DNA from 3 places in the Rhizobium sp. KNZ14-9A genome. Region 1 is predicted to be linked to each of the others. Evidence: predicted binding sites of a transcription regulator. Region 1 holds the regulator's gene; each other region holds the start of a gene.

Region 1 (3,276 bases):
TGCATCGCACGCGCCGTTGCCGTCAGCCCGGAAGTCATCCTGATGGACGAGCCCTGCTCGGCGCTCGACCCGATCGCGACTGCAAAGGTCGAAGAGCTGATCCATGAGCTGCGTGAAAACTACACGATCGTCATCGTGACGCATTCCATGCAGCAGGCCGCGCGCGTATCACAGCGTACGGCAATGTTCCACCTCGGCAACCTGGTCGAGGAAAACGACACCGACAAGATGTTCACCAATCCCGACGATCCGCGCACCCAGGACTATATCATGGGCCGGTTCGGCTGATTTTGGCGATGTGAAGCCTTCCCGATTTTCGAGGACAAAGCCCCATGGCATCGACACATATTTTTTCCGCTTACGATGACGATCTGAAATTCCTGTCCCGGCGCATTTCCGAGATGGGTGGTCTTGCCGAACAGATGGTCGGCGAGGCCGTCCGTGCGCTGGTCAACGGCGACACTGCGCTCGCCCAGAAGGTCATTTCCGACGACGTGATCCTTGATCACGCGGAACGCGAAATCAACGACAAGGCGATCGTCACGATCGCCCGTCGCCAGCCGATGGCCTCCGACCTTCGCGAGATCATGGGTTCGATCCGCATCGCTGCCGACCTCGAGCGTGTCGGCGACCTCGGCAAGAACACCGCAAAGCGCGTCATCGCCGTCCAAAGCACCGGCGTTCCGCGCAAGCTCGCCCGCGGTCTCGAGCATCTCTCCGAACTGGCGCTCGTCCAGCTCAAGGAAGTGCTCGACGTCTATACGACGCGTTCTGCGGACAAGGCCAAGTCCATCCGCGAGCGCGACGACGAGATCGACGCGATGTACACCTCGCTGTTCCGCGAACTCCTCACCTACATGATGGAAGATCCGCGCAACATCACGAGCTGCACGCATCTTCTCTTCTGCGCCAAGAACATCGAGCGTATCGGTGACCATGCGACCAACATCGCCGAGACGATCTACTACATGGCAACCGGCGCCCAGCCGGAAGGTGAGCGTCCGAAGGACGACAGCTCCAATACCGTCGGTGCGGTGACGGAGTAATCCGGACCTGCCAATTGCGTGCGCGCCCTGCGCTGGGGCGCGCAAAGGTCGCAGCCAATTCCAAGTTTCTGCATGGTCCCTTGCTTAAATCACCCCCGGTTTAAGGATCATGCATTAGGAGACTGACACGCATGATCCCAAGAGTTGCAGTTGTTGAAGATGAAGAGGCGCTGAGCGTGCTTCTCCGCTACAACCTCGAGGCTGAAGGTTTCGAGGTGGATACGATCCTCCGTGGCGACGAGGCCGAAATCCGGCTTCAGGAGCGCACGCCGGACCTGCTCATCCTTGACTGGATGCTGCCGGGCGTTTCCGGCATCGAGCTCTGCCGCCGGCTGCGCATGCGGCCGGAGACCGAGCGTCTGCCGATCATCATGCTGACGGCACGCGGCGAAGAGAGCGAACGCGTTCGCGGTCTCTCGACCGGCGCGGACGACTATGTCGTCAAGCCCTTCTCCACGCCGGAACTTGTTGCTCGCGTCAAGGCGATGCTGCGTCGCGCCCGTCCGGAGGTTCTCTCCACCGTTCTGAAGTGTGGTGATATCGAGCTCGATCGCGAAACCCATCGCGTTCATCGCAAGAGCCGCGAAGTCCGCCTCGGCCCGACCGAATTCCGCTTGCTCGAATTCCTGATGTCGTCGCCGGGCAGGGTCTTCTCCCGCTCGCAGCTTCTGGATGGCGTCTGGGGCCACGATATCTACGTGGACGAACGTACCGTCGACGTCCATGTCGGCCGCCTGCGCAAGGCGCTGAACTTCTCCAACATGCAGGATGTCATCCGCACCGTCCGCGGCGCGGGATATTCCATGGAAGCCTGATCCGAGTGATCGGAGGTCACGAACGGGTCGCTCGGTTTCGCCGGGCGGCCCGCTTGTCTATCTGACACCCCTAGCTTCTTATGAAAGCCGACACCAGGCGCCGAAAGCGGACCTCGAGAGAACCTGCTTTCTACAGACGAATGCGTGCGAGAACTCGATCAAGAGCCTTTTGCAGAGCCGCAGTGCCACCGAAATCGCGAAAGTCTTCGAGCACCTGTTCATTCAATCCGCCCTTGGTCGAATGCTCGCCGATGAGTTCATCAAAACTCGCGACAGGTTTCGAACGGGCAGCATGGGCGAGGCCGGAAAACAATTGACGGAGGTAGGCGTCGCCAGCCGTTCTCGAAAGCCCTTGGCTCTGCAGCCAGGTCGACGTCTCGTCCAGGATGCCGAAATAGGTGGCCATCAGGCAGCTCGCCACCGCGAGAAGTTCGAACTCAGGTCTGTTTTCAACCTGGATCGCCGTTCCGAGCGCCGAAAAGAGGGCGTGGGAAACCTCGTCGGGCGGGTAGATCGCAGTCGCGCCCTGAAGATCTGCGATGTACGGAAGTGGAATTGCCAGGCTCAGGCGAACTGGCTGATCGATCCACGCCAGCAGTTGATCCATTGGCGTGGCCGCGACGAAGCTGATGACATGGTGGCCCGGCCGAAATCGGAGCGAGCGGATGACCTCCTCGGCAATTTGCGGCCTCACGGCCACAAATACGAGATCGGATCGGTCGAGAACATCCTGGTTCCCCAAAGCGATCGACACATTCCGGTTTGCCGCCGCAAGGCGGGCGGCGACGCTTGCGTTGCGCGGTGACAGCACTACCGGTGTGTCGCGAAACGCTGTCTTGCCCAATCCGGTGACGACGGCCTCGGTAATCGTGCCCGTCCCGACGAACCCCATTGTCATCCGCTTTGGATCGATCTCCATTGGCACCCCTGAGTGACTGTTTGCGCTATGCTACTCCACGGGAATACGGCATCTGTATCAGAAAATCGCGTTACAGCGCCAGGACCACCATTCTATGCCAGTTTAGGGCTGAAACGCATTGGTGGCGTTGGCCACATAACTTCGCATTGTCAGGCATGGTGAACGACCGGCGGAGATCGGCCTCCGGCAGATAGTCGTGGTCAGGAGCGGTTTTCCAGCCCTCCTGTGCCGACTAAAAAATACGCCCCTCTGCGCGTCAGCGAAGAGGGGCGGCGGATGCTGCATCTGTTGAGAAGGCGCGGTCAGGCGACCCGGACAGCCTTGCGGCGTTCGCTGACCGGCTGGTAGGCGAGGCGCTGGTGATAGTTGCAATAGGGTGAGGAATCCGGGGAGTCGCAGCCGCAGAAGTAGAAGTCGTCCTTCAGCGGATCGCCGACCGGCCACTTGCAGGTGCGCTCCGTCAGTTCCGTCAGGCCAAGGCGGCGTGAAATCGGCA
Region 2 (3,276 bases), 1.6 Mb from region 1:
AGGCATGATTTCCGGCGTCGGGTTGGCAAGCGCCATGATCAGCGGCTTGTCGGCCATCTGCGCCAGCAGCTCCGGCTTCAGGACGCCGGCAGCGGACAGGCCGAGGAAGACGTCGGCGCCGCCGATATTTTCGGCAAGCGTGCGCGTGTCGCTCTTCTGGGCGTAGATCGCCTTCCACTCGTCCATCAGCTCGACGCGGCCTTCATAGACGAGGCCTTCGAGATCGTGGACCCAGATGTTTTCGCGCTTCGCGCCGAGCGTCACCAGCAGGTTGAGACAGGCAAGCGCTGCCGCACCGGCGCCTGACGCAACGATCTTGACCTCTTCGATCTTCTTGCCGGCGAGTTCCAGGCCGTTGAGGATGGCGGCGGCGACGATGATTGCGGTGCCGTGCTGGTCATCGTGGAAGACCGGGATCTTCATCTTTTCGCGCAGCTGCTTCTCGATGCGGAAGCATTCCGGGGCCTTGATGTCTTCAAGGTTGATGCCGCCAAAGGTCGGCTCGAGCGAAGCGACGGTAGCGACCATCTGATCGACATCTGGCGCATCCACTTCGATATCGAAGACGTCGATGCCGGCAAATTTCTTGAAGAGGACAGCCTTGCCTTCCATGACCGGCTTGGAGGCGAGCGGGCCGATGTTGCCAAGGCCGAGCACGGCGGTGCCGTTGGAAATGACGGCAACGAGATTGGCGCGGGACGTATAGTCGGCGGCCTGCTCCGGATTGTCACGGATAGCGAGGCAGGGAGCGGCGACACCCGGAGAATAGGCGAGCGCCAGATCGCGCTGGTTGCCGAGCGGCTTGGTCGCCTGGATTTCCAGCTTGCCGGGGCGTGGATAGCGGTGGAAGAAAAGCGCCTGCTCGTCGAGGCTACCGCCCGTCAAATTCTTTTCCGATTTGGATTTTTCCTGGTGATCCATCGCCGCCTCCAGCGTTGTTCGAAGTCTTTTGAAGACTCCTCCATACATCAATCGACCGGTCGGAACAGTACGGAAATAGCCGCAGCTGAACTTTTTGACCTGATGGTAACGGGGAGCTGACATTGGCCGGTGGATTGAAAGGCTTGCCGGCCTTTCCTGCGGTTTGTCATCTTCCTGATACACGAGTTTGATTTTGGAAGACCAGACGAAGAACGATGGGACACGAGCGGAAAGGCTTGTGACAGACATGATGGAACCTCGGCGCTTCCGCACCCTCTTCATTTCCGATGTGCATCTCGGCTCGAAAGCCGCCAAGGCGGATTTCCTGCTGGATTTCCTGAAATACCACGAGGCAGACACGATCTACCTCGTCGGAGATATCGTCGATGGCTGGCGCCTGAAGCGCAGCTGGTACTGGCCGCAAGTCTGCAACGACGTGGTCCAGAAGCTTTTGCGCAAGGCGCGCAAGGGTACGCGCGTCGTCTATATTCCCGGCAATCACGACGAATTCCTGCGCGCCTTTCCGGGCATGCATTTCGGCGGCATCGACGTCGTCGAGCGCATCATCCATGACGGCGCCGACGGTAAGAAGTACCTGATCCTGCATGGCGACGAATTTGACGTCGTCGTGCGCAACGCTCGTCTGCTCGCCTATCTCGGCGACTGGGCCTACGACACGGCGATCCGCATCAACATCGTGCTCGCAGCGGTCCGCCGCCGCCTTGGCATGCCCTACTGGTCCTTCTCGGCCTGGGCCAAGCTGCAGGTAAAACACGCCGTCAATTTCATCGGCGAGTTCCAGCGGGTGGTTGCCGAGGAAGCCCGCAAGAGCGGCGCCGACGGCGTCATCTGTGGCCATATCCATCACGCCGTGATCGAGGATATGGACGGCATCCGCTACATCAATACCGGCGACTGGGTCGAAAGCTGCACGGCGATCGTCGAGCATGAAGACGGCAGGTTCGAACTCATCACCTGGCGTGCGCTCACCAGCAACGTGCCGGCACTGACATCGGTCGAATTGCTGGAAGAGGGCGATCTTGCCCCGCAGGCTGCCTGAATAATGTGTGCGTACCGCATCGGCGGTCTCCGCCGATGCATCATGAATTTAGCCGTTGCCGTCTGGTGACAGGCCCTATTTATTTTTTTAAATCGTTTCGATTTATATCCGTATCGTTTCGATCGGGCTATTTCTCGCCATAGTCGTGTTTGATGGGATGTGTTAGGCAACGCACAGTTTCCTTCAGGTCCACTATGATTCCCGCACAAAATCCCTCGACGGGTGAGGGAGCGCCGCCGCGTTTCCGGCTGCTCAGCGCGCTTTGTTACAGCGCGCCGCTGCTGGTCAACGGTATCGTCCTGCCCTTCTTCCCCGTCTGGCTTGCGACTCACCAGTTCAACGATCATCAGATCGGCACGATCCTCGCCGTGCCGATGGTGGTGCGCGTTCTCGTGGCGCCGATCGTCGCGGTCTTTGCCGACCGCATGCAGGAGCGGGCGCATGTGCTCCTATGGTCGGGCATCCTCTCGCTGCTGACGGCCATCGCGCTCTACTGGACGAGCAATTTCTGGCCGGTGCTGATCGTCTTTGCGCTCCAGGGCGCGACCTTTGCCCCTTATGTGCCTGTCGTCGAATCGATCGTGATTTCGGGTGTGCGCCGCTGGGGGCTCGATTACGGCTCCATGCGCGTCTGGGGCTCGATCGCTTTCATTATTTCGACGCTCACCGGCGGCGAACTGGTCGGGCGTTGGGGTGGCGGCATGGTGCTGCCCGTGATGATCTTCGGCTTCGTGCTGACGATTACGATGGCGGTCTTCTGTCCCCGTATCGGGCCGACACGGCGGCGCGGCCAGCCGATCAATCTTCCGGCGACCACAGGCAGCGGGCTGCGCGAGCCGCATCTGCTGCTTTTGCTGCTCGGCGTTTCGATCCAGCAGTCAAGTCATGCGCTCCTCAACGCCTTTTCCTCGATCTACTGGCATCAACTCGGCTTTTCGGGCACCGAAGTCGGCATGCTCTGGAGTGCCGGTGTGGCCTCTGAGGTCACGGTGTTCTTCCTGTCGCGGCGCCTCAACCGCCGCTTCAATGCCTGGACGCTGATCCGCTTCGGCTGTGCCGTCAGCATCTGCCGCTGGGTGTTCTTCCCGACGGAGACGAGCTTTATCGGTTTCTTCATGCTGCAATGCCTGCACGGCTTCACCTATGCCTTCGTGCATACCGGCGTGCAACGGCGCATCGTAGCCACCGTTCAGGAGACGCAGGAAGCCTCGGCCCAGGGCGCCTATTTCTTCTATATCGGCATGGCCTCGGGCCTGATGACGATCGCCTCGGGTTATATCTATTCCGCGCTCGGC
Region 3 (3,276 bases), 2.6 Mb from region 1:
GGCCTCTTCGACGCCGAAACCAATATCAAATATGCAGGCAAGTACCTGCAGGGCGCTTGGCAGGTAGCCGACAAGAAGGAAGACGACGCCGTTCGTCTCTATGCCCGCGGTTACTATTATGACGCCAAGCGCAAGGGCATGACCGACATCGCCCAAGGCAATTACTGATAGTCCAATTATTGATACAAAACACCATCAGTGACGGGCCTCAGCCGGCTTCGCCGACTGAAGCGTATTGAGAATTTCCTTCAGCACGATCTGCGGCCTGTAGCCCAGCCAGCTCGGCGTCAACCCCATGCGGACGAAAACGAGATTGGCCGAAGGAATGATTGCCACCGTCTGGCCGTCATGGCCCTGCAGCCAGAACGTATCCGGCGGCAAGCCGAACTCCGCGCTCGTGCCGCCGCCCGGCCCCGCAAGCCAGGCCTGGCCTTGCGTATATTTGCCGCCCGAGCTTGCCGTCGGCGTCCGCATCGTCGCAACAAAACCTTCCGGCAGAAGTCTCTGTCCGTTCCACACACCATCCTGCAACAGGAATTGGCCAAAGCGCGCCCAATCATGTCCCGTGGCGTAGAGATAGGAACTGCCGGTAAATGTACCGCGCTCATCGGCTTCGAAGACTGCGCTCGTCATGCCGAGTGGGGAAAACAGTGCATCGCGGGGATAATCGAAGGCCGCCCGCGGATCGCCGACCTTGTTCATCCAGATACGCGAAAGAAGCATGGCTGTGCCGCTGGAATAATGGAAATCGGTACCCGGCGCGGCCGCCAGGGGCGCACCTGCTGGCAGGGACACCATATCGGGGTCGAGATAGAGCATACGCGTCACATCGGCGACGGCGCCATAATCCTCGTTGAAGGCGAGCCCGCTTTCCATGCCGAGCAAGTCGGAGAGCTTGATATCGCCGCGCGGATCATTCGCCCATTGCGGCAGGAGATGCGTGTCATCGAATGAGATCTTGCCTGACAGCATCAGCCGGCCGATCAGCGCCGCATTGACGGTCTTCGTCATCGACCAGCCGACCAGCGGCGTATCGGCGTTGAAGCCCGGCCCGTAGCTTTCGGCAATGATGCGGCCATCCTGTACGACGACCATCGCCCGCATGGCAGGCCCGGCAAGCTTGGCATCAGCCAGAAGCGCCGCGACCTTGGCATTGCCGGTCGCCGGGTCGACGCCCTCACCGTCCGGCCAGACCGCGTTATTTTCACCCACCTGCGGCGCCGGCACCAGCGGTGCGCCCCTGGCGGCGGCATCGAAATCGCCATCAGGCACGCTCGTGCAGCCCAGAGCACCGCGATAAAGCGCGTAGCTCGGCGCAAACAGGCCCATGAAACGCGAAGTCACCCGCCCGCTGTCACGATCGATCTCGACACGCATCAGCCTGAGCAGCGGGTTTCCAGGCGCTTGGACATCGTCGTAAAGAACGGCGTCGGGATCACGACCGGCAATAAAGACATTGGAGCAGACGATCTTGGCTGCGTAGCCATTGCCCACCTTCAGGAGCTCCGGCGGGCTTATGGAGAGCCACGCGGCTGCGCCTATGGCAACGAGAATGACGAGCAGGGTCAAGCCCTTGAAGATACGCGGAACAACTCGCATGCAATCCTCCACGGAACGGAGAGAAGCAGGAAACTTGGCTCACGGAAAGAGAGAAGCGAAAAGAAGTGTTTCAATCGACTTCAAATTTCGCGGAAGTCTTGGCCGGGTCTCGTCGAAGCCTTGGCCCACAGGGCTCGTCATCAAACTGTAGCAGAGGCGCGTTACACGCCCTGAACGCTAAAAAGGTGACAAACTCATGTCGGAATTTGCACCGGATACCGGCTTCCGCAAGAACCGGAAACTCAAGGCAGCGCTTCTCCGCCACAAGGCTTTTTCCAAGGACGGCTTCTCCGAGCGTCTCTTCGGCCTTCTCTTCTCCGGCCTCGTATACCCACAGATCTGGGAAGACCCGGATCTCGATATGCAGGCGATGGAGTTGAAGCCCAATCACCGTATCGTCACGATCGGTTCGGGCGGTTGCAACATGCTGGCCTACCTTTCCAAGGCGCCGGCTTCGATCGACGTCGTCGACCTCAATCCGCACCACATTGCGCTGAACAGGCTGAAGCTTGCCGCCTTCAAGAACCTTCCAGGCCATTCCGATCTCGTGCGCTTCCTGGCGATGCCGAACGAGAAGTCGAACAGCCGGGTTTTCGACCGCTATCTGTCGTCCAATCTCGATGATACGACCCGCGCCTACTGGAACACCCGCAAGTTCGGCCGCCGGCGCGTCACGGTTTTTGACCGCAACATTTATGAAACCGGCCTGCTCGGCCGCTTCATCGGTGCCGCTCATCTTCTTGCCCGCCTGCATGGCGTGAAGCTGCAGGAAATGACCAAGGCCCGCACGATTCGCGAGCAGCGCCAGTTCTTCGACGATCAGATCGCTCCTCTCTTTGAAAAGCCCGTCGTTCGCTGGATCACCAACCGCAAGAGCTCGCTTTTCGGTCTTGGCATTCCGCCGCAGCAATATGACGAGCTGGCAAGCCTTGCCGCCGACAATTCCATCGCACCGGTTCTGAAACACCGTCTGGAAAAGCTGGCCTGCCATTTCCCGATGCGCGACAATTACTTCGCCTGGCAGGCCTTTGCGCGCCGCTACGCCGATGGCGAGGAAGGCCCGCTGCCGACCTATCTGAAGCCGGAGCACTATGAGGTGATCCGCGCCAATGTCGACCGCGTTAACGTGCACCACGCAAGCTTCACCGAGCTTCTGGCCGGCGAGCCCGCCGCATCGCGCGACCGCTACATCCTGCTCGACGCGCAGGACTGGATGACGGACCAGCAGCTCAACGATGTCTGGCGCGAAATCACCCGCACCGCCCGCGAAGGCGCTCGCGTGATCTTCCGCACGGCCGCCGAAAAGAGCATCATCGAAGGCCGCCTCGCCCCTGAAATCCGCGACCAGTGGCACTATTTCGAAGAGCAGTCGCGTGAGATGACCACCCAGGACCGCTCGGCAATCTACGGCGGCTTCCACATCTACGGGAAGAAGGCGTGAGCAAAGTCGACGAGATGACCGTCAAGAGCGAGGAACATGCCGACCTTATGGACGGCATGTACCGCTACCAGCGCCATTTCTATGATCTCACCCGCAAATATTACCTTCTCGGCCGTGACAGCACGATCCGCAATCTCGACGTTCCCGAGGGCGGCACGCTCCTAGAAGTCGGCTGCGGCACCGGCCGCAACATGGCGCTTGCCCACAAGCATTTCCCGACGGCCAAGCTCTACGGT

The links. The regulator PhoB, encoded in region 1, activates phosphate uptake and scavenging genes when phosphate is short. The targets are predictions, from matches to a motif close to TGTCATNNANCTGTCAT.
Region 2: a site for PhoB is predicted at 1,086-1,102, ahead of ACR9ZQ_RS15030 (UDP-2,3-diacylglucosamine diphosphatase). Genes of this name have one in related genera too.
Region 3: a site for PhoB is predicted at 1,735-1,751, ahead of ACR9ZQ_RS09650 (BtaA family protein). Genes of this name have one in related genera too.

Annotation. Positions count from the first base shown of each region.
Region 1 covers NZ_JBPGXB010000002.1:3,316,559-3,319,834, reverse strand. Annotated here, with positions in the region: gene pstB (phosphate ABC transporter ATP-binding protein PstB) at 1-288, shown strand, start outside; gene phoU (phosphate signaling complex protein PhoU) at 333-1,046, shown strand; gene phoB (phosphate regulon transcriptional regulator PhoB) at 1,178-1,861, shown strand; gene ACR9ZQ_RS23255 (pyrroline-5-carboxylate reductase) at 1,992-2,780, opposite strand; gene ACR9ZQ_RS23250 (GcrA family cell cycle regulator) at 3,083-3,276, opposite strand, start outside.
Region 2 covers NZ_JBPGXB010000002.1:1,719,415-1,722,690, forward strand. Annotated here, with positions in the region: gene ACR9ZQ_RS15025 (NADP-dependent malic enzyme) at 1-921, opposite strand, end outside; gene ACR9ZQ_RS15030 (UDP-2,3-diacylglucosamine diphosphatase) at 1,169-1,981, shown strand; gene ACR9ZQ_RS15035 (MFS transporter) at 2,176-3,276, shown strand, end outside.
Region 3 covers NZ_JBPGXB010000002.1:709,349-712,624, reverse strand. Annotated here, with positions in the region: gene ACR9ZQ_RS09660 (transglycosylase SLT domain-containing protein) at 1-168, shown strand, start outside; gene ACR9ZQ_RS09655 (serine hydrolase domain-containing protein) at 196-1,599, opposite strand; gene ACR9ZQ_RS09650 (BtaA family protein) at 1,796-3,040, shown strand; gene ACR9ZQ_RS09645 (class I SAM-dependent methyltransferase) at 3,055-3,276, shown strand, end outside.